Regions from separate parts of the Paenibacillus sp. 19GGS1-52 genome, predicted to be linked through region 4. Evidence: riboswitches for the same ligand, from Rfam matches in the RefSeq annotation. Region 4 holds a riboswitch; each other region holds the start of a gene.
The links. A riboswitch is a leader RNA that binds a small molecule or an ion and turns the genes downstream of it on or off. The one in region 4 is predicted to bind cobalamin.

Region 1 (5,777 bases), 890 kb from region 4:
TATGATTTGATGTTGTAAGCTGCTGTAAAGCTTCAAGTGCATTGGCAGCTTGTAAGGTTCCCGCAGCGATAGGACCTTGGGGTCCTTCGACAGACAGCGAGGCTGTTACATTCTGAGGCACCACCTGCAAGGCTTGCGTATACTTCGCTACTGATGGCAGTTTCCCCGGCGAGGGTAGCTCCCCCGGCTTGTAGTCGGTTATAGTCAGCGTGTAATCACCAGCTGGAACACCGGCTGCAAACTCTGCTACTCCGTAAGTATCTGTAGAAACCGTTTGGGTTCCAATCTGAACCTCCACATCATTAGCCAGTGCCGTTACAGGATCTGATGTAGATGTCTTGCTGTTCCAGACCCATGTTTTCTTAGTCACAGTAACCTTAAAAGGTGTTCCTTCTTTAGGCTGTTCCTGAGAGAATGTAACGGAATTAACTAGTTGAGTATCGCTTCCCCCATAATAAATCAGCACCTTGTCTGAAGCTTTAAGAACAAAGCCACTCATGCCTACATCCGGAGAGATCCACTGGCCGTCACGGGAGACAGCATACATCCAGCCATCCCAACCGCCATAACTTCCAGCCACAACTTTTCCAATCCCCTTGACATAATTGCCTGAAGCGATTACTAACGGGAGACTTTTCTGTACTGCCAGCTTCTGCAAAGCTTCAAATACATTCCCTGCATACGCACTTCCCTGGGCCAATGTACTCTCAGGGCCTTCAATAGTAAGCGGAACATAAACCAATGGGTTCTGTACTGCTGGATTAGAGAAATCGTATAATTTACCGTTGCCACCTTTAGTGAACAGGTTATAGGCAACCAGCGCCTGCAGCCCTTGCTGGGTAGCAAACACGTCAGAGCTGCTGTTCTGACTATGAGCAAAGCTGCCATCTGCGAGGTGGAAGCTTAACAATTTCCCGACGAGCTCTATATTATTCTTGGTGAAATCTGCACCAGCAGGGTCTATTCCAAAAGAAGACAGACCTATGATCGCTTGTGAGACACTCTCGCTGCTAATCCCAAAGCCGCCATTGCCATCCTGTGCAGCGGATAACCAAGCTACTGCCCGTTGTCCCGCTGAATTGGCCGCTGAATTATCTTTATGAGCTGCCAATGCAGTCAAGACCATCGCCGTCATATCGACATCGCTAGCTCCCGTGTTTAAGGTAAAACCGCCATCTGCATTCTGTTTGGACAGAATTTCGGTGAGCAGCTTATCCGCTGTCCATAACGCATCACCAGGAACGGTATACTGACCTGAATCCAAGGCCAGCAGTGCATAGACTGGATTATTGAGCGTCTGACCGCTCATCTTATCATTGTTATAAATCTTCTTAATCAGATTGTAACCCAGCTCAGTATAATGGGCAGGATCGGCACCCATTGCTTTTGCAGCAAGTACAATCCGGGCGTAATCCGTAACATTCGAGAAATTCCCCTGAGCGGTCATCACTTGATTCTCAAGCGAGTGAACATAGCTATCTGGTACTTTATAGCCAGCTTGGGCCAGACCAATAGCTTGCCATTCCGACTCTACTCCACTATTCAAAATAAACTCGGCGGCCGCGTATGTTGCCTCAGTCACACTAGTCACGCCAGTCCCTTCCTGTACAGCGGACTGCTGTGCCTCAGCATAGACCTGTCCAGCCGGAACAAGTGATGTACCTAGAATCGAAATGACGAGCAATAAGGCCAGACCAAGCGTAAACAGCTTGGAGGAGAAAATATTCTTCATAGTTAACCTCTTTCTGTGAATGAATTGGGTATTATAAATTCTTATAACGCAACATAAAAACCGCCCTAAAAGGGCGGTCCGGGAAGAATACATATATTGAGGTCTGCGGTGCATAAAGCTCCAGTGACACTACCAATCTACATATGTTCCACATTCTCACCCCTCGAAGAATAGAAACGTTCACGAAAAAGGCAGGTCTCCTGACTTATGCATCCATCGCATCTCTTCACCTTCCCATCCTAGTTCTAGGACAGTGGCCTATGAAAGAGCTGCTCTGCATTTACAGTGGCGGGACCGCGCCGGATTTGCACCGGACTTCCCTTTTAAGCAGGCTCTTCTGACAGAACCTGCACCTTTTTCAAAATTAATATTTAATTTTAATGTTCAAAAAATAGTTCTAATTCATTGTAAGGTGTTTAGAATATATTCACAAGGATTTATATTATTCAATTCTTATATTTGGAAGAAGTCTACAAGGGACATGACAGAGGCAATCGTAAACTGATGCAGATAAAAACTCCTGAATCCGCGCAGACCTTTACCTCTCGGTAGAAGTCCTGCACAGTTCAGGAGTTTTCGATTTTATTCTGCTGTTACCTCCGGGCTTGCGGTAGCTGAGGGCACAGCACTTGGATCAGCACTTGGACTATTACTTGGATCAGACAAATCAGGGGTTGATGCTGAGCCTGGGTCTGGCTGCAAGGTCAGCGAGTAATTCCCGGCTTTAAGCACACTGCCCTCCACTAATACTATTCCTGGTTCTAGTGTGGCATCAACCTGGAGTGAGACAGCCTGTCCCGTATCGGGCGAAGTCGTCTTCTCGGAGCCACTCACAGCAGTAGCAGAGGCTGAACTGTTGCTGCCTGCAGTATTCGCGGACGTAGCCGCGGCCTTATCTTTTGCTGCTGTATCAACCGTGTTGCCTCCGTTCGTCGCGTTCGCAGCCGCAGCCGCATCATTCGTCGCGGTTCCTCCAGTAGCGGCGTTGTCCTGATCCGCTGTTCCTGGCGTTCCCGAAGCTGGAACCGGACAGGTACTTTTGGTAGAGATCACTTTGTAGGTGTCCGTAATCTTCCCAGCGGAGTTGACCAAACCAATCTCCGTTGGCTTGAACTGGAGACATTCGTCAGCTTTGGCGAAGGTGAACACCAGCACACTGCCTGCCTCCACATCACTATTGCTCTTCAGATACACTGAAGCAGGGGGAAGCTGACTTACGGCCGTTTGAGCGGGAGTTGGCGAAGGGCTTGTCTCCGGCAAGGCGGTGCCTGCCCCCTCTGGACGCAGCATACTAATGATAATAATAGCGATAATCACCACGACTCCCAGAAGGGAGCCGGAGATCAGGAGTTGAAATCGGCTGCGGCTGATCCACCTCGCCAGTGACGAAGCCAGCTGGGAGCGGGCTTCATTATAGACATTTTGCAGGGCAGGGCCTGCCGCGGAAACATAGCTTTTGCGGAAATCACGGTTCTTGAAGGCTTCGCGATCATGCTTCTGGAAATATTTCAGGATCGCCCGCCGATAACCCGGATGAAGCTTCTTATTCGAGATGGAGAACAAAGAATTCCCTTGCGACCAGGCCAGAAACCGATAAACGTCCTCTTTATCCGCTCCGGTTTTGCGATTAACCAGCTTCAGCAGCTCATCATAATCGAGCGGTCCGCCCTCGCGGTCACTGCTGTGGTAGAAAGCCAGCGGAAGCCGATCGAACGGCTCCAGCGTCCGTGCCTCCTGCAGCCAGCGTCTGCCCAACAGCTGCACATCATCCAATTCCTTCGGCGACAGCTTATTGAAAATAGCCTCGTTCGGCTTCTCCTCCCCAAACCAGCGATAAGCGGCTCGCAGCGCATTGGCTTTTTGCTTAGTGATAAGATCAAGCGGCGGCTGCCAAACCATCCCCTCCCGGGGATCGCGTAAAAAAGCAATTTCCAACAACTGCTCCTGCGACATCTCAGAGAGCGACAAGCGGTTTAGCAAGAAGCGGTCCGCCACCGCCGTAAGCTCCTGCAACAGCGATAACACCTCAGTTGAAAGCCCCGTCCCTTTGCGCCGCTCTTTTTCCACTTTATCCACGGTTTCATGAATCGCCGCAACGGCAGCTACCGAATCAGTCTCCCGTTGCAGCTTCTCCAGCAAATAGTCTCTGACCGCGTCCCTGACAAAAGGCTGCAGCAGCACCTCCGGCAGAAACCGCCCCCATTGAACGACAAAGCCCATGATATCAGCGGACTTGGCTGCCGCCGCCAGCCGGGCTTCGATATAAGGCTCCAGCAGCTGTTTACGAAATACGGGCTGCGCCAGCACTCGTTTAAAAAAAGCTTCGCTAAGCTCATCATTGCTCTCGATAACACCGTAAGCAACGCCCAGTACATCCTCACGTCCGGCCGATTGACTATTCAGCATGCCATTGATGAAATAATCAACAACTTTAACCTTATAGGTATGCCCCTTCAGCGTGAAATACTCCTTGAAGATTTCCATAACTGCAGGCACAAGCATGCCTTTTTGGCGGATGAGATCATATTCACGGTCAAAACGCTCCAGAAACATATCATTCAGCCGAACTCTCGTATCTATAGCACCCTCTGTTTGCAGATAAGCGAGCAATCCGCCCAGCACAGCGCTTTTGTTCTCGGTGTAAAGAGCCTCATTACCCTGCTCAATCTCATAAAAAACAGCCAGCTCATTATAGAGCGCAGGGGAAAGCTTACGCTCTCCGCTCTCTCCAGCCAGCATGGAATCGGCAAAACGGGCAAAGTCATCCAATCCGTCCGTCTTCTGTCCTAGCATCTTCCACACCAGATCTGCGTAGGGTTGCCGGGATTCACCGAAATCTGCATTGCCTATCCGGCCTGTGACCAGGTCAAAGGTGAAATCTTTCTCCACACTGCGGTCACCAGGGCGGAGCGAACCCTTTTCCACAAAGGTAAGGTGAATATATTTGCGACTTTTGGGCTCATTGGCATACGTGATCACACCCAGCCTCCGGCGGAATTCATACGGCAGTGCGGCGAATATATGCTCCGTAAGCTCCGCAGCCCGTACCGAAAGCTCCGAGATCGGCACATCGAGCGCCACATATATTTTTTTCTTGCCAGCGACCGAGGTCATAACTGCCTGCAGCAGCGCCTTGAATAATTCTTCTCCAAATCCTAGTGAACGCAGGACCGCTAACGGATCAGAGCGCCGCACTTTGCGCAAGACGGGAATAGACGTAAGCTCTGGCAAAGTACCACCCAGCTCCCCTTCATAACTCCCCGCAAAGTCGGCTTGCAGCCAGTCCGCGTAGCTCAACACGATCTCCTCCGCACGGGAGGCAGGAACTACATAGTTATGTGCGAAAAAAGCGCTGCGCTGACCGGTGAAATCCGTCGCCTGATATTGATTGTTTCCGATAACCGTTTCACCTGACTCCGTATGGAACAGGTGCAGCTCAGCCGGATATAACGCTTCCTGCTTCTCCCCGCGCACAGTCAGCTCGGCTGGCGCATCGTAGAGGCAGAAGGGATGCAGTGTTTTTTTGACAAAATTATTGTCCAGGCTCTCCGACTTCGCTACCGTATCAAATCCTTCTGTCGAACGGTAAACTCCGCGGCGCTCACGGGTATACATCTGTTGAGTGATCTTGGACCCTGAAAAGGTACTCACGGGCCGTCGCTCCCCTCAATATAATGCAACTTGTGCAGCAGCCAGATAAACGGCTCGTCCACACGGATCGGACTGACCACACCTTCAATCTTCTGATTGACGGGATTGCTGCCCAGGGCAGATACGGCAAAGTAACCGGTATTGGAAAAGTACACATCCATCGTATCCTTGAACGGACGATCCACCTTGCTGATAAAGCGGCTGATTTCACCGTCGATATTGCGGACCTCATCCAGATTCAATGTTTTGCGATGAACGTAGTTATTGAACACATTGCTGTTGGATTTGATATAATCGCCATCCTCATCCTTCAGGGAATGCAGCATATCACTCTTGGCCAGCACGATGGCTGTCGGAATATCGGTTTTGCTCTTCTCCTGATAGGCGATGAAAT
Region 2 (5,777 bases), 2.9 Mb from region 4:
AGACCATACGACCTGAAGCCACAAGCTTATCGCCGTCATAGATCGTTACAATATGCCAGCTATTTCGGGCTGCTTCATGAAGCATTTCTTGGGTCCAATATCCCTCTGGATTCCAACCCGTCGATTGAAATAAATTGAAGTAATCCTCTTTAGCTGGCATATCCGTGCGAAAAGAAAAGGGCAAAACCGCCACCTCCAACATTCAATTCCAATAGAATCCGCCACGGTTAGTCAACCACTGATTCCTAGATCGAGCCTCATTAATTTCCCTATTCCTCTTTATTCGCTTCCTCTTCGGTGCTTTCCTTCACATCTTGCCGACTAGTCCGCCGAATCCGCTCAGTCTCCTCATTACGTTGACGTAATGTATTCTTACGGAACCAGTAGGCAATCGCCAGAACAATACCTACAACAATTAGGAGGGGAAGAGCTCCTGCTAAGATGACAACGATCCACTGAAAGGTAACAGATATCGCATGTAGACTACCATTCAAAGCAGAGGAAGCCCGATCCATCAGCGGCCCTTGATCTGTTTCTTCCTTAACTACAACGGCCTTATCGGTCTGATACAGACGCAGCTCTACCGTGGAGAATGAAACATTCTGGTCAATGTAACGCATTCTGCCCTTAATTTGCTCGATTTGCTCTTGAATGGCACCCAGCTCATTCGCAAAGGAGACCAGATCACTTGATTTTGTCGCTTTTTTCATAAACTCGGTATATTGGATTTCCATTAATTGCTTGGCTTTCAGCCGTGATCCCAGATCGACGTATTCCTCGGAGACATCCTGTCCTTTAATGCTGCGCTCCAGCTTCTCATGTTCAACCTTATCCAGATTGCTCAGAAAAGAGGAGAAGCCAGAAGCCGGTACTTTCAGAATAAATGTGCCACCCTGTTCATATTCAGCACTAGTTTCTGTGAATTCGATAATATAGCCATTTGCCAAACTGACCATATTGCGGACTTCAGTTTGCGCTTTAGCGTAATTCTCTACCTCCATGTTGAGATTGGCGTGGTAGATCAGCTTCATATTTAGTCCGGCTACAACATCATTTCCGGTAAATCCAGCCGTTCCGTCCGCTGCATTCTCAGCCGTCGAGTGCGTAATGACAGCGTTCTGGTCCCCACCAGATTCTACAGCCGCCCCCTTTGAAGCTGGCGCAGCAGCCGTTGATGCTAAACTCTCCGACGATTCCGTGTAATTCTGATCAACAGCAGCGTCTGCCGAATTAGACACGGCTTTAGCTTCACCTGAATCAGTCTTACTGTTGCTGGCCGTGTTAGCTGCTGAATTATGATCGCTGCCCCCGAACCACAACCCGCTAAAGCAATTGCAAGAATAAATAAACATAAGTAGTGCAGACCCCATTTTCGCATACTCATACCTCCAGAAGTGTAGTGTGAACCTTACTTTCTTTGGTTTCTTACCTTCGACTCCGGAATGTCTGTTATAAGTACAGCTCTTTTTTCCGAGACTCTTTCTTTTGACGTTTCCAGAAGATGGAAGGTTGCAGTGAAATAAGAGATAGCACATACTTATTTTGTATTTTTTTGAAATAGACTGTCAATGATCAAGTTTGCTGAAGCAAGACAAATACCCTCCATTCATAATGAATGAGGGTAATGTTCTGTTCGGACAAGCTCCACCTTGCTGAACAGGTGATTCATTTAAAGATGCTGTCCATTCACTAGCAAAAGGAGGTGAATCCTCATGGCAAAAGACGGAATGTGTGAAGAGGATGAGCTGAAGGAACCATCCAGGGTTCCTTCTATTCTTATTTTATTCTAACAACAATGAGAACTATTATCAAGTAGTCAGTTGTTTTAGCGGCTACCGACTTTTGTTTTCTCTCGCGCGATAATTGCAGCCTGCACCATGTTGCGCAGTGCACCTTCAGTTTCTTGCCAGCCACGCGTTTTGAGACCACAATCCGGATTAATCCAGAACTGCTCCGGATTTAGCACCCGCAGGGCGCGGTCAATATTCGAAGTCATTTCTTCTACGCCGGGAACGCGCGGGCTGTGAATATCATATACACCAAGGCCGATGCCTTTATCATATTCCTGCTCCTCAAAGCTGACAATCAGCTCCCCATGACTGCGGGAGGTTTCAATCGATATTACATCGGCATCCATAGCCGAAATCGAATCGATCATATCATTAAATTCGCTATAGCACATATGGGTATGTACCTGCGTAGTATCCTTGACAAGGTTCGTCGCAATGCGGAACGACTTCACCGCCCAATGTAGATAATGCTCTCGGTCCTCAGCCTTCAAGGGCAGCCCTTCACGAATGGCTGGTTCATCGACCTGAATCATTTCTATGCCCGCATTCTCCAGCGCCAGAACTTCATGGCGCAAGGCCAGCGCAATCTGGTTCGCTACTGCTTCGCGGCTCAGGTCATCACGCACGAACGACCAGTTCAGAATGGTAACCGGACCGGTGAGCATCCCTTTTACCGGAAGCTTTGTGAGGGACTGGGCATACACGCTTTCTTTTACGGTCATAGGTTCAATAAAAGCAATATCAGCGTAGATCACCGGAGGTTTAACACAACGGGAGCCGTAGGACTGAACCCAGCCGTTACGTGTAAACAAATAACCCGCCAGCTTCTCACCGAAGAACTCCACCATGTCGGTGCGTTCGAATTCCCCATGAACTAGTACATCCAGACCCAAGTCCTCCTGAAAGGTGATGGCTTCCTCAATCTGTTTGCGGATGAACAAATCATAGCGCTCCTGATTCCAGACGCCTTTGCGCCATTTCAGCCGGGCTTGGCGTACCTCCACTGTCTGCGGGAAGCTGCCAATGGTTGTTGTCGGCAGCACCGGAAGCTGCCACTTCTGCTGCTGAACCTTGACGCGCTCTGCGAAAGGTAAACTGCGGTTATCCGGCAGAGACGCAAGTCCGCGGACTTGGTCGGCCACATCCTGCCGAGCACGTTCCGGAAGGGCGCGGAAAGCAGCCAACGCTTCGCGACTAGCGGCAAGTGCAGCGGCGGAAGCTTCCCCGCCACTTACAGCAGCGCCGATCAAAGTTAGCTCGGCCAGTTTCTCCTCGGCGAAGGCTAAGGCGTTCTTCACCGTCAGCTTCAGCTTATCCTCACCTTGTACCGTTACCGGCACATGCAGCAAGCTGGAAGAGGGTTGTAGAATCATGTGGTCAAGGGCAACATGGGCAGCCAGTTTCTCCACAAGCTGCAGCTTGGCATCCAGATCCGAGCGCCAAATGTTGCGTCCATCAATAATGCCGGCACCCAGCCATTTATCCTGCGGCCAACCCAGACGTTGAATGGATTCAAGGTTCGCGCCTCCATCGTGTACGAAGTCGAGACCTAAACCTTGCACCGGAAGCTTAAACAGTACCTCCAACGGTTCAGCAGCTTCGAAATAGGTCTGGAGCATAATATTCAAGCCCGGTACAGCGGCTGCAATGGTCTGATAAATGCTCTCCAGCAGGCTTTGGTCATCCTTAGTTAACCCGCTAACTATGGCTGGTTCATCGATCTGAACCCAGGCTACACCTTCTGCCTCAAGCTCTTGCAGCAGTTGCACATACACAGGAAGAAAACGTTCGGCAACGTCCGCAATTGCAGTGGACGGGAAACCTTTGGACAGTTTTAAGAAGGTATACAGTCCTACAATTACAGGTTTGCCTTCAATCCCCGCCTGCTCTTGGGCGAAGCGGTAGGCGGCCAACGGTTTATTCTCGGTCAGGCGCGGTGTTTGCCGGCCAATCTCTGGAACTATATAATGATAGTTCGTATTGAACCATTTTGTCATTTCGCAAGCTGTCGCTCTCGCATTGCCACGTGCCATGCCAAAATAAAGTTCAAGCGGGATGTCGCCACCATCATAATCATAGCGCGGAGGCACGATGCCGAACATAACCGCCGTATCCAATACATGATCATAGAAGGTAAAATCATTGACCGGAATAAGCTCAATTCCCGCTTCCTTTTGAGTCAATAAATGCTGGAGCTGTATCCCCGCCATTTCGGAACGGAACGTGGCTTCATCCGTCTTGCCGGACCAGAACGCTTCCAGTGTCTTTTTCCACTCCCGGTTCTTGCCGATTCTCGGATAGCCGAGATTGCTTACTTTCACCTTGTTCGTCATAATCGCAACACTCCTTCTCTCCATCTCTATTTGGGCCATTTATTCGATCAATTCCAACTAAAAGAGCGTCTTCCCCTACAAAAAGTCATAGGGAAAGACGCCCATCATATACCCATGGTTAACGTCTAACACCTCCCTATATCCCGTAGGAAAAGCAGTGCTGTGAAACAGGCAGGTCTCCTGGCTAACGGCCTCAGCATCCTTAAGCAGCCTTCCCGACAGCCGTAAGCTGCCAGTGACTATAGTTGCTAAGAACTCTTCCGTTACAGTGGCGGGTCCGCGTCGGTTTCACCGAACTTCCCTTTTAAGCTGACCGGCAATACTAAATTCCCGGCAAGCACCTGTCTCCAAATATCTAATATTGCTGGCGATGTCTTGAATCTGATGTCATCATACTGTAAGCTCTAGCCGCTCCGCAATAGATTAGCAGGGGTTCGCCCTATAACAATTACCTATACCGAAGCCGGAAAAGTCTGCTCAATATAGTTACAACCCCCAGTATCGTACCCAGCTGGATCACTACCATGAAGGTATTCTAAACGATGGCTTTGATATGCATGTGCTGTCCCAAGTTTTGTCCACCTTAAATTTAGGTTATAAGCAAAAGATATAATGTACAACAAATCTTAGTCCTAATCCCAACAAAAAAAGGTCAACCAGAAACTCTGGCTGACCTTAATTCTTAGTATATCCACGAAACAGCAGCTAATACTCTATGCTATTCCATTATCGTATATTCTGCGCCTTGCCGAGTGTTGGCTGAATCTTTGGCATCTTCGCCAGCTTCGGCTTGCCCAAAGAAGTAGTTAACGTAATAACATAGCCAGCTACGACCACTGCAATTACGGTATACAAAGTTTCCTTGAGAGGCATATAAAAGAGTGATAACGCCAGAACGATTACATCCATCAGGATGAAAACCGTACCTACTTTAATACCTTTCCATTCACTGATCAGCAGCGACAAAATATCATCTCCGCCACTTGCCCCGCCGCCACGCAGGACCAACCCTGCTCCTAAACCTGTAAGTACACCAGACAACAACGCCGCAAGCGGCAAATTATCCTGCAGATTAATGACCAAACCGGAATAACGTTCCATCAGTCCATAAAAGATTGTAAAGGCTGCTACAGACACAAATGTATTGCAGACGAACGCTTTCCCTTTGAATAGCATAGCGACCAAGAGTACTGGAATGTCCAGAATAAGAATAGAAATTGAAGGCGAAACCCCTAATACATATTTGCCGAGCAGCGACAAACCTACGAACCCGCCCTCGGTCAAATGATTCTGATAATTAATGTGGTAATAAGTAAATGCAAGCAAAAATGTTCCAAACAAAATGACTGTCAATCGGAGCAGATAACTTACTCCGTTGTGGTTCCTCATACAGGTCTCCCCTTATCGTATATGGCGGCTAGACGTCCCACCAACCTCTACGACAGGTTATACCGGAGGTGTTGCTCCTTCGCATACAATACTCCCTTCCCTCGTAGAGCTGGTCTCGTCAATTAACGGTACACGCACCTTCTACAGGGAAGCTAAGTATAAGACAGATCATAACGTTTCCAAATCGTCCTTTGGGGAATCGTCCTTCGGGGACACATGGTATCCTGATCCTTTCTCTAATTTAATATGTTCTAAGCACATTATA
Region 3 (5,777 bases), 1.5 Mb from region 4:
ACCCCCGACCTACGCATTACGAGTGCGTTGCTCTACCCCTGAGCCACACCAGCTTGAACAAGGTGTTTTTCTGTCAAACAAGCTAATTATACTGCGTTCAACAGAAAACACAACCCTATTTCAAAAGATAAGAATTACTATAAACATTCAATATCCGTCTTAGAGCAGGTTACGTTTACGGAAAAAGTCCAGTGACTCCTTGGCGCTCTCTAGTGAAGAGGAAGCATATGTTTCCTGCTCTACCAGATAATAAAGAATTCCGGCTTGATCGGCAATTTCGAAGATGCTGTTAAAATCGACTGTGCCCAGTCCCAGATCGGTTTCCTTATGATCGGCTCCGAAATCTTTAATATGGACCAGCGGTACGCGGCCTGCGTAACGGGAGACGTACTCAGCCGGACTGGCTCCGCCCACCTGCACCCAGCCCAAATCGAATTCTGCTATCATATGCTCCGCTGGAATACGTTCCAACCACAGGTCGATAATGGCTTGACCGTTTACCTTTTTAAATTCAAAGTCATGGTTATGATAGCCATATTTCATTCCTGCCGCCCGAACCAGTTCAGAAGCCTTCTCAAAAAAAGGAATCAGCGCAGTCACATCGTCAAGGGTAGGATTCTCTGGCACAGGAGAGCCTGGAGTGATGATATATTGAAGTCCGACCTCTTGGGCATATTCGATTTCCTTGGATAATGCGGATTGCATGTTGTCCAGACTGCTGAAGTCCAGACCCACATGTGCAGAAGGCGCAGCCAGTCCAATCTCATCAAGGGTTTCGCGTAATTCCTTAGCTGACACACCAAAATATCCGGCAAATTCGACCGCTTCGTAGCCCATAGCTGCCACCTTACGCAAGGTGCCTAGAAAGTCCTTTTCGGCTTCGTCCCGCAGAGTGTACATCTGAATACCTACCTGTTGCACTTTTTTAGCCACGCAAGACCACTCCTCTATTGTTAAAAAAGTCTGAATTTCTTCACTTTTAGACTGTGATAGAATACTAGTTCTCCAGCAGCTTGCGCTCCACGGATTCCAGCTTTCCGCGGCTTGTCGAAGTCTTATCACGGCGGTCGTCAATCTTGAGTGAGGTGGAAACACGCTGCGCACCGGCAGTGAAGGGTGACTCGTGCAGCGCTTCTACCGCTGCCAGAATACGCGGAAGCGGTCCCTCGATAATCGTACCCATAGATGTAAGCTCATACGTAATACCTTCTATCGTCTGCAATACACGCTGCATATCGGCAACATAGCTGCTAAGACTGGTACTGCCAGTTCCAATCGGAATAACGGTTACTTCAGCAATAGCCATTAGATAACCTCCCACAAGTTTTATGGAGCATTTGCCACTCTGATTAACTTCGCAATAAAACTAGCTTCGAAAGCATACGCTTAGTTTTGTGAGCTTAACCTTCAGAACTGCTTCGTACAAAACTAGCTTCGAAAGCATACGCATAGTTTTATGGAGCATGTGAACTACTACCTCTATTGTAACAACTCCTAGGCTCACTCACAAATTACGTGACAGCTATCCCGCCCCTCCTCTTCTACTGCAATTGACTCTCACAAATTTCTATAGCTTGTTGGATTTTATCCAACATTGCTGACCTCTGTTACATTCGTTAGAAGTGGCTCCATACGTCTTTTAACTACTTAGGTTATGGTCAAGAACTGAATTATAGTGTTGAGCCCTGTATATTTCACTCTTTGAGATATCCAGTGCCAGGCGCACTGCAATTATGGACTCTTTGTGCCATATTTTCGGACAATTTATGAATCATTTCAGCGGTTCTTGTGGATCAATTGTGGATGACCTGTGGACAGCCTGTGGATCAATTGTGGAGTACTGGAGATGAAGTCGCTTGCGGCGCGGGTTTCCTAAAAAATTGTTTACAAACACTATATATTGGGTTATCTTTATCAAACGACAACAAAATATAGTGAAACAGGTGCTCTGATCCTTGATGAGAATCAGAGCTTAATAGGGAAGTGCGGTGAGAATCCGCTGCGGTCCCGCCACTGTAACCGGATTGTTCTTCGGAGGTTTAGCAAGCCTCTGGGACAGCTTCTACCGGCATTCGCCACTAAGGGACAACACCCCTCGGGAAGGCGCCGGAAGGTACGCCGGAAGCCAGGAAATCTGCCTGTTTCTATCGACACCAACGATCTATACCTGCGAGGAACAGGAATGGTGTCCGCATGCGGCCTACATAATGAAGACCACTGCAAATATCCTTTGTGAGGATATTTACGCTACGCATCCGGGCATTTTCTGCCATCCTCGGCAGGAGATGCCTTTTTATAATGTCAGAAAGTTTTTCTTATATACCGAGGGGAGAGAGCAATATAATGACGCTGTTGGAGAAACGGCTAGGCGGTGCGCAACATGCACAGGAGGTTCTTTTGGAGGAAGTTATTCATTTAGGACGTGACATCATCGACAGCTCGGATTTGGATATGCTGCGTGAGAATGCCAATTTGAACGGGGAGAGCTTCTCCGGTAAAATGAGCAAGTTCGGCAGTGAATATTCCAAGTGGTATGCCCGCAACTTCACTATGCCACCACAATTGGTACAGGCGATTGAAGAGAATGTCGTATATGTGCACGATCTGGATCAATACGCCATTGGAACGACCAACTGCATTTTCATCCCGTTTGAGCGGCTTCTGCGTGAAGGCTTCAATACCGGCAACGGCAGCGTCCGCCCTCCGAACTCCATTATGACGGCTATGTCATTGGTAGCTATTATTTTTCAATCCCAGCAAAATGCCCAATACGGTGGTGTATCCGCCAATAAACTGGATTACGATCTGGCTCCTTATGTAACCAAAACCTTCGCCAAGCTATTCCGCAAGGGTCTCGGCTACTTCGAAGAAGGACAAGCCGGTGAGCATCTTGGTGAAATTGCCATGAGTCGGACCGATCTGGCCGAGCTGTATCCAAGAGCCTTCCGCTATGCGCTGAAGGAAACGGAAAGCGAAACCCTTCAGGCGGCCGAGAGCATGATCCATAACCTGAATACGATGTCCAGCCGCTCTGGCGGGCAAATTCCGTTCACCAGCATTAACTACGGCACCTGTACTTCACTTGAAGGTCAGCTTGTGATCAGCTCTTTGCTGACCGCAACCATGAACGGACTGGGCAGCGGTGAAACACCTGTATTCCCAATCCAAATCTTCAAATGCAAGCAAGGCGTTAATCAGCAGCAGGGCGAGCCCAACTATGAACTGTTTCTCAAAGCAGCGGAATGCTCAGCCCGCAGACTCTATCCTAACTTTGCTAATCTGGACGCTCCTCTCAACATGCAATATTACGATCCAAGCAATCCGGATACTGAATTTGCTACGATGGGCTGCCGCACCCGGGTGCTCGGTGACCGCTTCGGCCGCAACCGCTGCTCCGGCAAAGGCAATTTGTCCTTTAATACATTAAATCTGGTTCGACTCGGATTAGAATATGGCATAGCCACAAATCGCCGTACCGTGGCTGACGAAGCTGGTTTCTACGACGATCTGAATCATTATATGGAGATTGCACTGGAAGGTCTTCTCCACCGTTACCGTATCCAGGCCGCACAAATGGCGAAAGCTTCCGACTTTATGATGCGTGAAGGCGTCTGGGAAGGCGGCGAGCTGCTTGCTCCCGATGACACCGTAGGTGATCTATTGAAGCACGGTAGTCTTTCACTCGGCTTCATCGGCATGGCGGAATCCATGAAAGCCATGTACGGCAAACACCACGGTGAGGACATGGAAGTCCATGCCAAAGCGCTGGCTGTCGTGCGTCATATGCGGGAATTCTGCGACCGGAAGAGCGAAGAACTGAACCTCAATATCACCCTGTTCGCTACACCAGCCGAAGGTTTGTCCGGTAAATTCACTAAAGTTGATCGTAAGGTACTCGGTACTATTACTGGTGTAACCGACCGCGAATATTATACGAACTCGTTCCACATCCCTGTATATTACACACTGGCGGCTGCTCAGAAGATCAGCCTGGAAGCTCCTTTTCATGAGTACTGCAATGCAGGTGCTATTTCTTATGTCGAATTAAACGGAAATGCCCGCAGCAACCCGGCTGCTTTTATCAAAATCATTAAATATGCGCTGGAGCAGCAAGTCAGCTATTTCAGCATTAACCACCCGATCGACCGCTGCTCTGGCTGCGGCTACGAAGGTGTTATCGGCACCAACTGCCCTTCCTGCGGTGTGCATGAGAGCGCGGTACATATCCGCCGTCTACGCCGGGTTACCGGATATTTAACTGGGGATTATCAGACCCGCTTTAATGCCGCCAAGCAAGCTGAGGTGCGCGACAGAGTTAAGCATCTATGAACATTTGCGGCTATTATCCAGAGTCGATTAACGAGGGAGAAGGCCTGCGGGCCGTCCTCTTCCTCAGCGGCTGCCGCCACCGTTGCCCCGGCTGCTTCAATCCGGAGACATGGAATTTCAACTACGGTGAAGTCTTCACTCTAGCGCGTCAAAATGAGATTATTGCGGAGATCGCCGCGAACCCTTTGCTCGATGGCTTAACATTGGCGGGCGGCGACCCTTTCTTTTCAGCGATGGAGGCCGTGGAGTTCATTCATAGACTCCGCGCCACACTGCCAGCTTTCCCGATCTGGATTTACAGCGGCTATACGTACGAAGAAATTACTGCCCTGCCCGATTCACCGGAGTGGACGCTGCTCCTGCAGTGTCAGGTGCTGATTGATGGACGCTTCGTCGAAGAACTGAAGGATACTACTCTGCCCTACCGGGGAAGCACCAACCAACGCATTATTGACGTTCCGGCCAGCATAACTGGTTCGGAGGTCATTCTTTGGCAGCCGTCTGCGCTCTAATAGATCAATTTTTGATATTCATAATTAAGTCCAAATCAGAAAGGATGAACTACCTATGCCACAGCTCGTAGTGAAACCCGATAACCGCCAACTGGCTTTTGATGAGATCCGCCTTTCCGTATACGCCGACCGGGTCTTGTCCGGTCTCGATCACCTAAGCAGAGAAACGCTGCTGCGCGGTGTGCAGTCGAAATTGCGTCGTGAAGAAGTCAGTGGCGAAGACATCAGCAGTGCTTTTACGATGAGTGCGCTAGAGCTGGTAACGAAAGAAGAGCCAGACTGGAAGTTCGTCGCTGCGCGTTCCCTCCTAACTACCCTTTATAAGAAAGCAGCCGTCAACCGGCGCTATAAAGCCTATCCAGAGGAGCCTTATGGTGAGCTGTACCCGCTAATTACCGATCTCGTCAAAAAAGGGATTTACCGCGAAGAATTACTTTCCCACTATACCAAAGAGCAGATTGCTGAATTGGGCAGCTCTATCGACTATACACGCGACCTGCTGTTCGATTATATCGGACTGCTTACGTTGTCTGACCGTTATTTGGCGCATGATTTTGAAGGACGCGTGATGGAGCTTCCGCAGGAACGTTATATGATTATCGCCATGTACCTGATGCACCGCGAGCCGGTAGAGAAACGTATGGATCTGGTAAAAGAAGCCTACTGGGCGATGAGCAACATCTATATGACCGCAGCTACGCCAACCATGTCCAATGCCGGTAAAAAGGTCGCCGGACAGCTGTCCAGCTGCTTCATCGACACGGTGGATGACTCGCTGGAGGGTATCTTTGACTCCAACACAGACGTTGCCCGTCTCAGCAAAATGGGCGGAGGCATCGGCGTCTATCTCGGCAAAATACGGGCGCGCGGCTCCGACATCCGCGGTCATAAGAATACCAGCTCCGGCGTCATCCCCTGGATTCGCCAGCTGAACAA
Region 4 (5,777 bases):
AGTGTAATGGGTATGAAGCGAATCGAACAGTCTGCTGACCGCTGGAAGAAAGCCTATGAACAAGGAGGGATTGTAGGACTATCCGACTCTCGAAAGGAAGCCACTGGGCGTCCTTTGCAGCGGGAGCTATCCCCGGATGAAGTCATTGCAAAGCAAGAAGCGAGGATTAGACTGCTCGAATCTCAAGTCGATTTGTTAAAAAAGCTAGACACGAAAGAAAGGTTGCTGGTAGCCAAAGGAATGAATCTAAGCAAAACTAAGTTATTCGAACTCATTAAGAACGCTGTGGATCAAGGTCTAGGACGTATGACAGGCTACATTTGCAAGTTGCTTAACGTTTCTCGTTCGGGATACTATAGCTACTTAGGTTCCGCAGATACACGCTTGGAGCGAACTCGTTCAGATGCTAAAGCGGGAGACTACATCAAGAAGGCTTTCCACCGAAGAGGATACAAGAAGGGCTCGCGCTCTATCAAGATGGTTCTAGAGAACGAGTTTGGCATCCTTTATAACCTGAAGAAAATCCGCAGGCTTATGAAGAAATTCAACATCGTATGCCCGCATAGAAAACCTAACCCCTATAAGCGTATGGCGAAGGCTACGAAGGAACATCGGACCCTTCCAAACCGTCTGCAAAGGGATTTTAAAAAGGGTATTCCGGGTCTGGGGTTGCTTACCGACATCACCTATCTCCCGCATGGTCGCTCGGAGATCGCGTATTTATCGACCCTGCTAGATGCCTCGACGGGCGAGATCCTCTCTTACAACGTATCTAACCGGCTCACATTAGATATTGCCACGGACACGATTGACGCTCTCATGAAACAAAAACGTGTGAAGTTACACAAAGATGTCTTCATCCACTCCGATCAAGGCAGCCATTACACGAGTCCAACCTACCAAGCACTGCTGAAGAAGTATGGGATAGGTCAGTCGATGTCCAGGCGTGGGAATTGTTGGGACAATGCCCCTCAAGAATCATTCTTCGGCCATTTAAAAGATCATGTGGATCACCGCAGTTGCCGATCTTTACAAGAGCTACAGTTTGAAATTGATCGCTATATCCGTTATTACAACCACCACAGATATCAATGGGGTTTAAAAAAGATGACCCCTGTTCAATACAGGAATCACCTATTGTTAGTTTCCTAATGGTTCTAAACCACTCTTTTTTCAAGTGTCCTTGACTAAGGGTCCAGATTACAGTGAGTTTAAGCTGCTTAACCCTTTTTTTGCATACTGTGCTAAGGTGCTTTCGATCCTGAAATCCTAATATCGTCCATCATCATCCGCATTTCGTCAATGGGTTGATCCGGTATTAGGAGTTAGTATAAGGATAGTGATGATAGGGATAGTGATCTATATTTTTGAGAGAGGGGTATCCTGATGAAATGGCGCAAGGCTGAAATGGAAGGGTATGCGACTTGGATTGGTGAAACAGAACTGATATCCATAGGCATTATTCCGGAGCTTGGCAGTAAGATGATCTCACTGCGCAACCGCAAGACTGGCCGAGAATGGTTATGGCGCAGTGAGAAGCCGCTTGGGAACGGAGGGTATGGTTCCTCCTTCGCAGCAGGGGACGAGAGTGGCTGGGATGAGATGTTTCCTTGTATTGATGCCTGCACCTATCCGCAGGAGCCTTGGCAGGACAGAGCTATTCCTGACCATGGAGAGGTTTGGTCCCTTGGCTGGGAGCCTTATTGTACAGGGGCAACTTTGCATTGCCGTGTGGAAGGGGTACAATTTCCTTATTTATTGGAGAAGGTGTATTCCTCTACGGTGGAAGGCACAATCCGTATCGACTATACGGTAACGAATACATCGAATGCCCCTTTTTCCTTTCTATGGGCAGCGCACCCATTATTGCAGATCCATGCAGGGATGCAACTGCACGTGCCTAAAGAATTAAAAGAAATAGAAATAGCGTATTCAGAAGGCGAACGACTAGGAGTCTCTCAGGACAAACGTTCCTGGCCTTTTGTCCAAACTGCTGCCGGAGTGGTTGACCTGAGTACCCTAGAGCCAGCGGCGGGCAAGTTCGCCGAGAAATACTATTTCTCGGACAAGCTTGGTGATGGATTCGCCGGGATTAGTGATCCCGTGACGGGTGAAGCCTTGCGGTTCACTTTTCCGGCAGAGCAGGTTCCTTATCTTGCGGTATGGGCCAATTATGGCGGCTATGGCGGAAACTATCATGTTGCGCTTGAACCGGCAACCGGCAGAATGGACAGTCTCGAGCAGGCTATTCCGCGAAACGAAGCAGCCGTCGTCGAGGGCCAGGGGATATACCGCTGGTTTCTTGAACTGAATATAACCTAGGCTAAGTGCCACTGTTACAACAAGCGGGAACTTGGAATGATCAATTGGCTCTTCATGAATCGCAGCAGGGGTACCCGAGAGAATTCATAACGTCCGCTTCCACTTTTATCACAGACACCGTATCCCAACTCCGCTATGCTGTACAGGATAAATTAGCGATGAAACAAGGTGCCCTTGGTTTAGGTCAAGGGATAATAGGGAATCGGGTGCAACTCCCGAGCGGTCCCGCCACTGTATAGGTGAGTCACTCTTCAATAGGTCACTCGGAGATTACCGGGGAAGACGAAGAGTTGGCGTTATCAGCCGAAGCCAGGAGACCTACCTTGTTTCCGCACACCACGACTCTACGCGGATAGGAGCGGTGTACGAATTAGTGAATGAGACATGAGCAGACTTTAATGACTCCTGCAAAAGACTGATCCTTTCAGTTCTGCTGCTTATGAGGCGACAGGTCTGCTGCTGCGCGCGTGATGGCGTTCTCTTTCATATCTGATGACGTACATACTACTCCCACCCCTACGGGCGGGAGTTTTTTTTGCTTTCTGTTTTGCAAAATAAAAAATCAGGGAGGCAAACGTATGAAACCACGCAGCCTATGGAAATTCACGGCGATGGTGGCTGGATTTACGCTTTATTTACTGTTCAATGAACCGGGAACAGCGCAGGCAATGCACATTATGGAAGGATTTCTGCCTATAGGCTGGGCCGTATTCTGGTGGCTGGCTTTTGTACCCTTCTTTGTCTGCGGTATTCTGAAGCTCAAGAAAATGACCAGGGACAACCCGGAGTTGAAGCTGCTGCTGGGTCTGGCGGGGGCATTCACCTTTGTATTGTCAGCGATGAAGCTGCCTTCTGTAACCGGAAGCAGCTCCCATCCTACAGGGACAGGACTAGGTGCAGTGATGCTTGGACCCCTGCCCATGAGCGTGATTGGCTCGATTGTATTGCTGTTTCAAGCACTGCTGCTGGCACACGGCGGGATTACGACACTTGGAGCGAACGCCTTCTCGATGGCAGTGGCAGGTCCTTTTGCCGGATATGCAGTTTATAAGCTGGTGATGAAGCTGACGCCCCGTGAGAAGCTGGCGGTATTTGCTGCAGCCTTTATCGCTGATCTCATGACTTATGTCGTGACTTCCTTTCAGCTCGCGGTGGCTTTTCCAGCAGCAGAGGGCGGAGTGCTTGCATCCTTTCTGAAGTTTGGCAGTATTTTTGCGGTGACCCAGATTCCGCTGGCGATTAGTGAAGGACTGCTGACCGTGCTGCTCTGGAATTGGTTAAGATCCTATAGTCCTAATGAGCTGTCACTACTCAAACGCGAAACGAAAGGAAGGGGATTTGAATGACTGCCAGATGGAGAAACGGATTAATGCTGCTGGTGGTTATCCTGCTGGTCGTGCTTCCTCTGCTATTTGTGAACGGTGATTTCGGTGGGGCTGATGATGCCGCAGAAGGAGCGATCAGCGAGATTGATCCTGGATATAAGCCTTGGTTTAAGCCGCTGACTGAATTGCCCGCAGAAACGGAAAGTATGCTGTTCGCGCTGCAGGCTGCCATAGGTGCTGGAGTCATCGGCTATACGATTGGTCTGTTGAAAGGCAGACAAGAGCGGCAGAATCCTCATGATCAGAAGAATTGATGCCCTTTCCTATACGAACGCTTTCCGACACCTATCACCAATGTGGAAAAGCGCATTCGCGGCGGTAATGTTCATTCTGTCCTATCTGCTACATCCGGTTTTACAGCTGGCAATCTCGCTCTGGATGATCCAGTGGTGTATCGGCTATGCCAGAATTCCGTTGCGTACGTACAGTCTGCTGCTCGGCTCGGCGCTGTTGTTTTACTGTATAAGTCTGCCTGCCCTACTAATTGAGATGGGGCAACAGGCAGTTCCAGAAGCTGTGATGTCCGTCCATCTTCCGTTATCTTCAGTTTCACTCTATATTACGACTGCGGGCATCCTGCGTGGAAGCCTGCTGCTCGCACGAGTAGCGGCCTGCATGACCTGCTTCTTGTTTATCATCTTCACCACGCCGTTTGGCGAGTTGCTGCAGGTGCTTCGTAAGCTGCGGATGCCGCAGATTGTGCTGGAACTCATGCTTATCATGTATCGTTTTCTGTTTCTGCTGGGGGATACCGCGCATGGAATGCTGCTGGCTCGGCGGCTGCGCGGCGGTAACAGAGGGTTCGTGGCCCAGCTAAAAGAGTTCGCAGGTATGGCGGGTGGATTGCTCGCCAAAACCATGCATCGCTATTACGGACTCTCACAGGGACTCCTGACCCGAGGCTTTACCGGTGAAATTTCTATGCCACCTTATGTATCACGATCGGTTCCGCGCAGGTATGTTATCGAGGCCTATGCTGGAATAACAGCTTTGCTGCTGGCCCAGCTGTGGATGATGTGGAGTACATGACAGCTTAAGTAAATATTGAGGAGATCCCAATGTACGAAGAACATAAGGAACACAAGGAACACAAGGAGTACTGTCTGGCTTTTGAGGAAGTTGTTTATAGATATCCCGATACGGTGCTGCCAGCGCTGCAAGGCTTAAGCATTGCCATTCCTACAGGTTGTCGAACGGCTATACTCGGCCATAACGGTTCTGGTAAATCGACGATGTTTCTGCAGGCTGTCGGCATTCTGCGACCACAGAGTGGCGTGGTGATCAGGGCAGGAGCAGAATTATCCTACTCTAAAAAAGACCTGGCCGCCCTGCGCCGCAGTGTCGGACTGGTCTTCCAGGACCCGGAGCAGCAACTGATTCTAAATACGCCGCTGGAGGATGTATCGTTCGGGCTGCGCAATGCCGGAATGGATGAGGAGACGATTCTACGGCGCTGTCATGAGGTATTGGAGCGGCTGGACCTGACCTCCTTAAGTGATAAGCCCATCCATCAGCTCAGTCTGGGCCAAAAGAAACGCACGGCTCTCGCAGGTGTTATGGCGATGGAGCCAGAGCTTCTTTTGCTGGATGAACCGACCTCTTATCTGGACCCATTGTCCGAAACTCTGCTGCTGGAGGCGCTTGAGGCCATTCATCAGCAAGGCACAACGATCGTGATGGCCACACATGATATGAATCTGGCCTACCGCTGGGCGGATTGGGTGATTGTGCTAGAGGCAGGAAGGTGTTTTGCTGCGGGAACACCGGCTGACATCTTCGCTGAGCGGGAGGCGCTGCAGGCTATAGGATTGGAGCTGCCGCTGTTGGCTGATTTATGGCAGAGCTTGCCACAGCGGCTGACCGCAGGCCGGACGGCGCCGCGTGATGCCGGGGATTTCAAAGCTATGCTGAGTCTGCTGCTAAATGAGGATATGAGCTGATTCATGCTCGAGCTAATGCTAAAAGTGTCAGAATCTCGGCTCCAAATGCTGGATGAAATACAGCATTCTTATTCTGATACACACTAAATTAATGAAATGTTGGATCATATCCATCTTTTACGAATCGTAG

Region 1: linked by a shared signal. The riboswitch ahead of H1230_RS27815 (S-layer homology domain-containing protein) and the one ahead of H1230_RS23795 (energy-coupling factor ABC transporter permease) in region 4 are both predicted to bind cobalamin.
Region 2: linked by a shared signal. The riboswitch ahead of metE (5-methyltetrahydropteroyltriglutamate--homocysteine S-methyltransferase) and the one ahead of H1230_RS23795 (energy-coupling factor ABC transporter permease) in region 4 are both predicted to bind cobalamin.
Region 3: linked by a shared signal. The riboswitch ahead of H1230_RS30425 (anaerobic ribonucleoside triphosphate reductase) and the one ahead of H1230_RS23795 (energy-coupling factor ABC transporter permease) in region 4 are both predicted to bind cobalamin.

Annotation. Positions count from the first base shown of each region.
Region 1 is NZ_CP059724.1:6,006,019-6,011,795, forward strand. Features, by position in the region: gene H1230_RS27815 (S-layer homology domain-containing protein) at 1-1,732, opposite strand, end outside; cobalamin riboswitch at 1,906-2,104, opposite strand; gene H1230_RS27820 (GAP1-N2 domain-containing protein) at 2,315-5,383, opposite strand; gene H1230_RS27825 (hypothetical protein) at 5,380-5,777, opposite strand, start outside.
Region 2 is NZ_CP059724.1:2,173,544-2,179,320, reverse strand. Features, by position in the region: gene H1230_RS10200 (GNAT family N-acetyltransferase) at 1-184, opposite strand, end outside; gene H1230_RS10195 (DUF4349 domain-containing protein) at 270-1,352, opposite strand; gene metE (5-methyltetrahydropteroyltriglutamate--homocysteine S-methyltransferase) at 1,826-4,123, opposite strand; cobalamin riboswitch at 4,277-4,483, opposite strand; gene H1230_RS10185 (YitT family protein) at 4,850-5,512, opposite strand.
Region 3 is NZ_CP059724.1:6,625,647-6,631,423, forward strand. Features, by position in the region: tRNA gene H1230_RS30410 (tRNA-Thr) at 1-53, opposite strand, end outside; gene H1230_RS30415 (sugar phosphate isomerase/epimerase family protein) at 160-933, opposite strand; gene H1230_RS30420 (MTH1187 family thiamine-binding protein) at 998-1,306, opposite strand; cobalamin riboswitch at 1,925-2,156, shown strand; gene H1230_RS30425 (anaerobic ribonucleoside triphosphate reductase) at 2,344-4,329, shown strand; gene nrdG (anaerobic ribonucleoside-triphosphate reductase activating protein) at 4,326-4,841, shown strand; gene H1230_RS30435 (ribonucleoside-diphosphate reductase subunit alpha) at 4,897-5,777, shown strand, end outside.
Region 4 is NZ_CP059724.1:5,116,002-5,121,778, reverse strand. Features, by position in the region: gene H1230_RS23805 (IS3 family transposase) at 1-1,152, shown strand, start outside; gene H1230_RS23800 (aldose epimerase family protein) at 1,387-2,322, shown strand; cobalamin riboswitch at 2,472-2,662, shown strand; gene H1230_RS23795 (energy-coupling factor ABC transporter permease) at 2,901-3,668, shown strand; gene H1230_RS23790 (energy-coupling factor ABC transporter substrate-binding protein) at 3,665-3,961, shown strand; gene cbiQ (cobalt ECF transporter T component CbiQ) at 3,945-4,736, shown strand; gene H1230_RS23780 (energy-coupling factor ABC transporter ATP-binding protein) at 4,766-5,647, shown strand.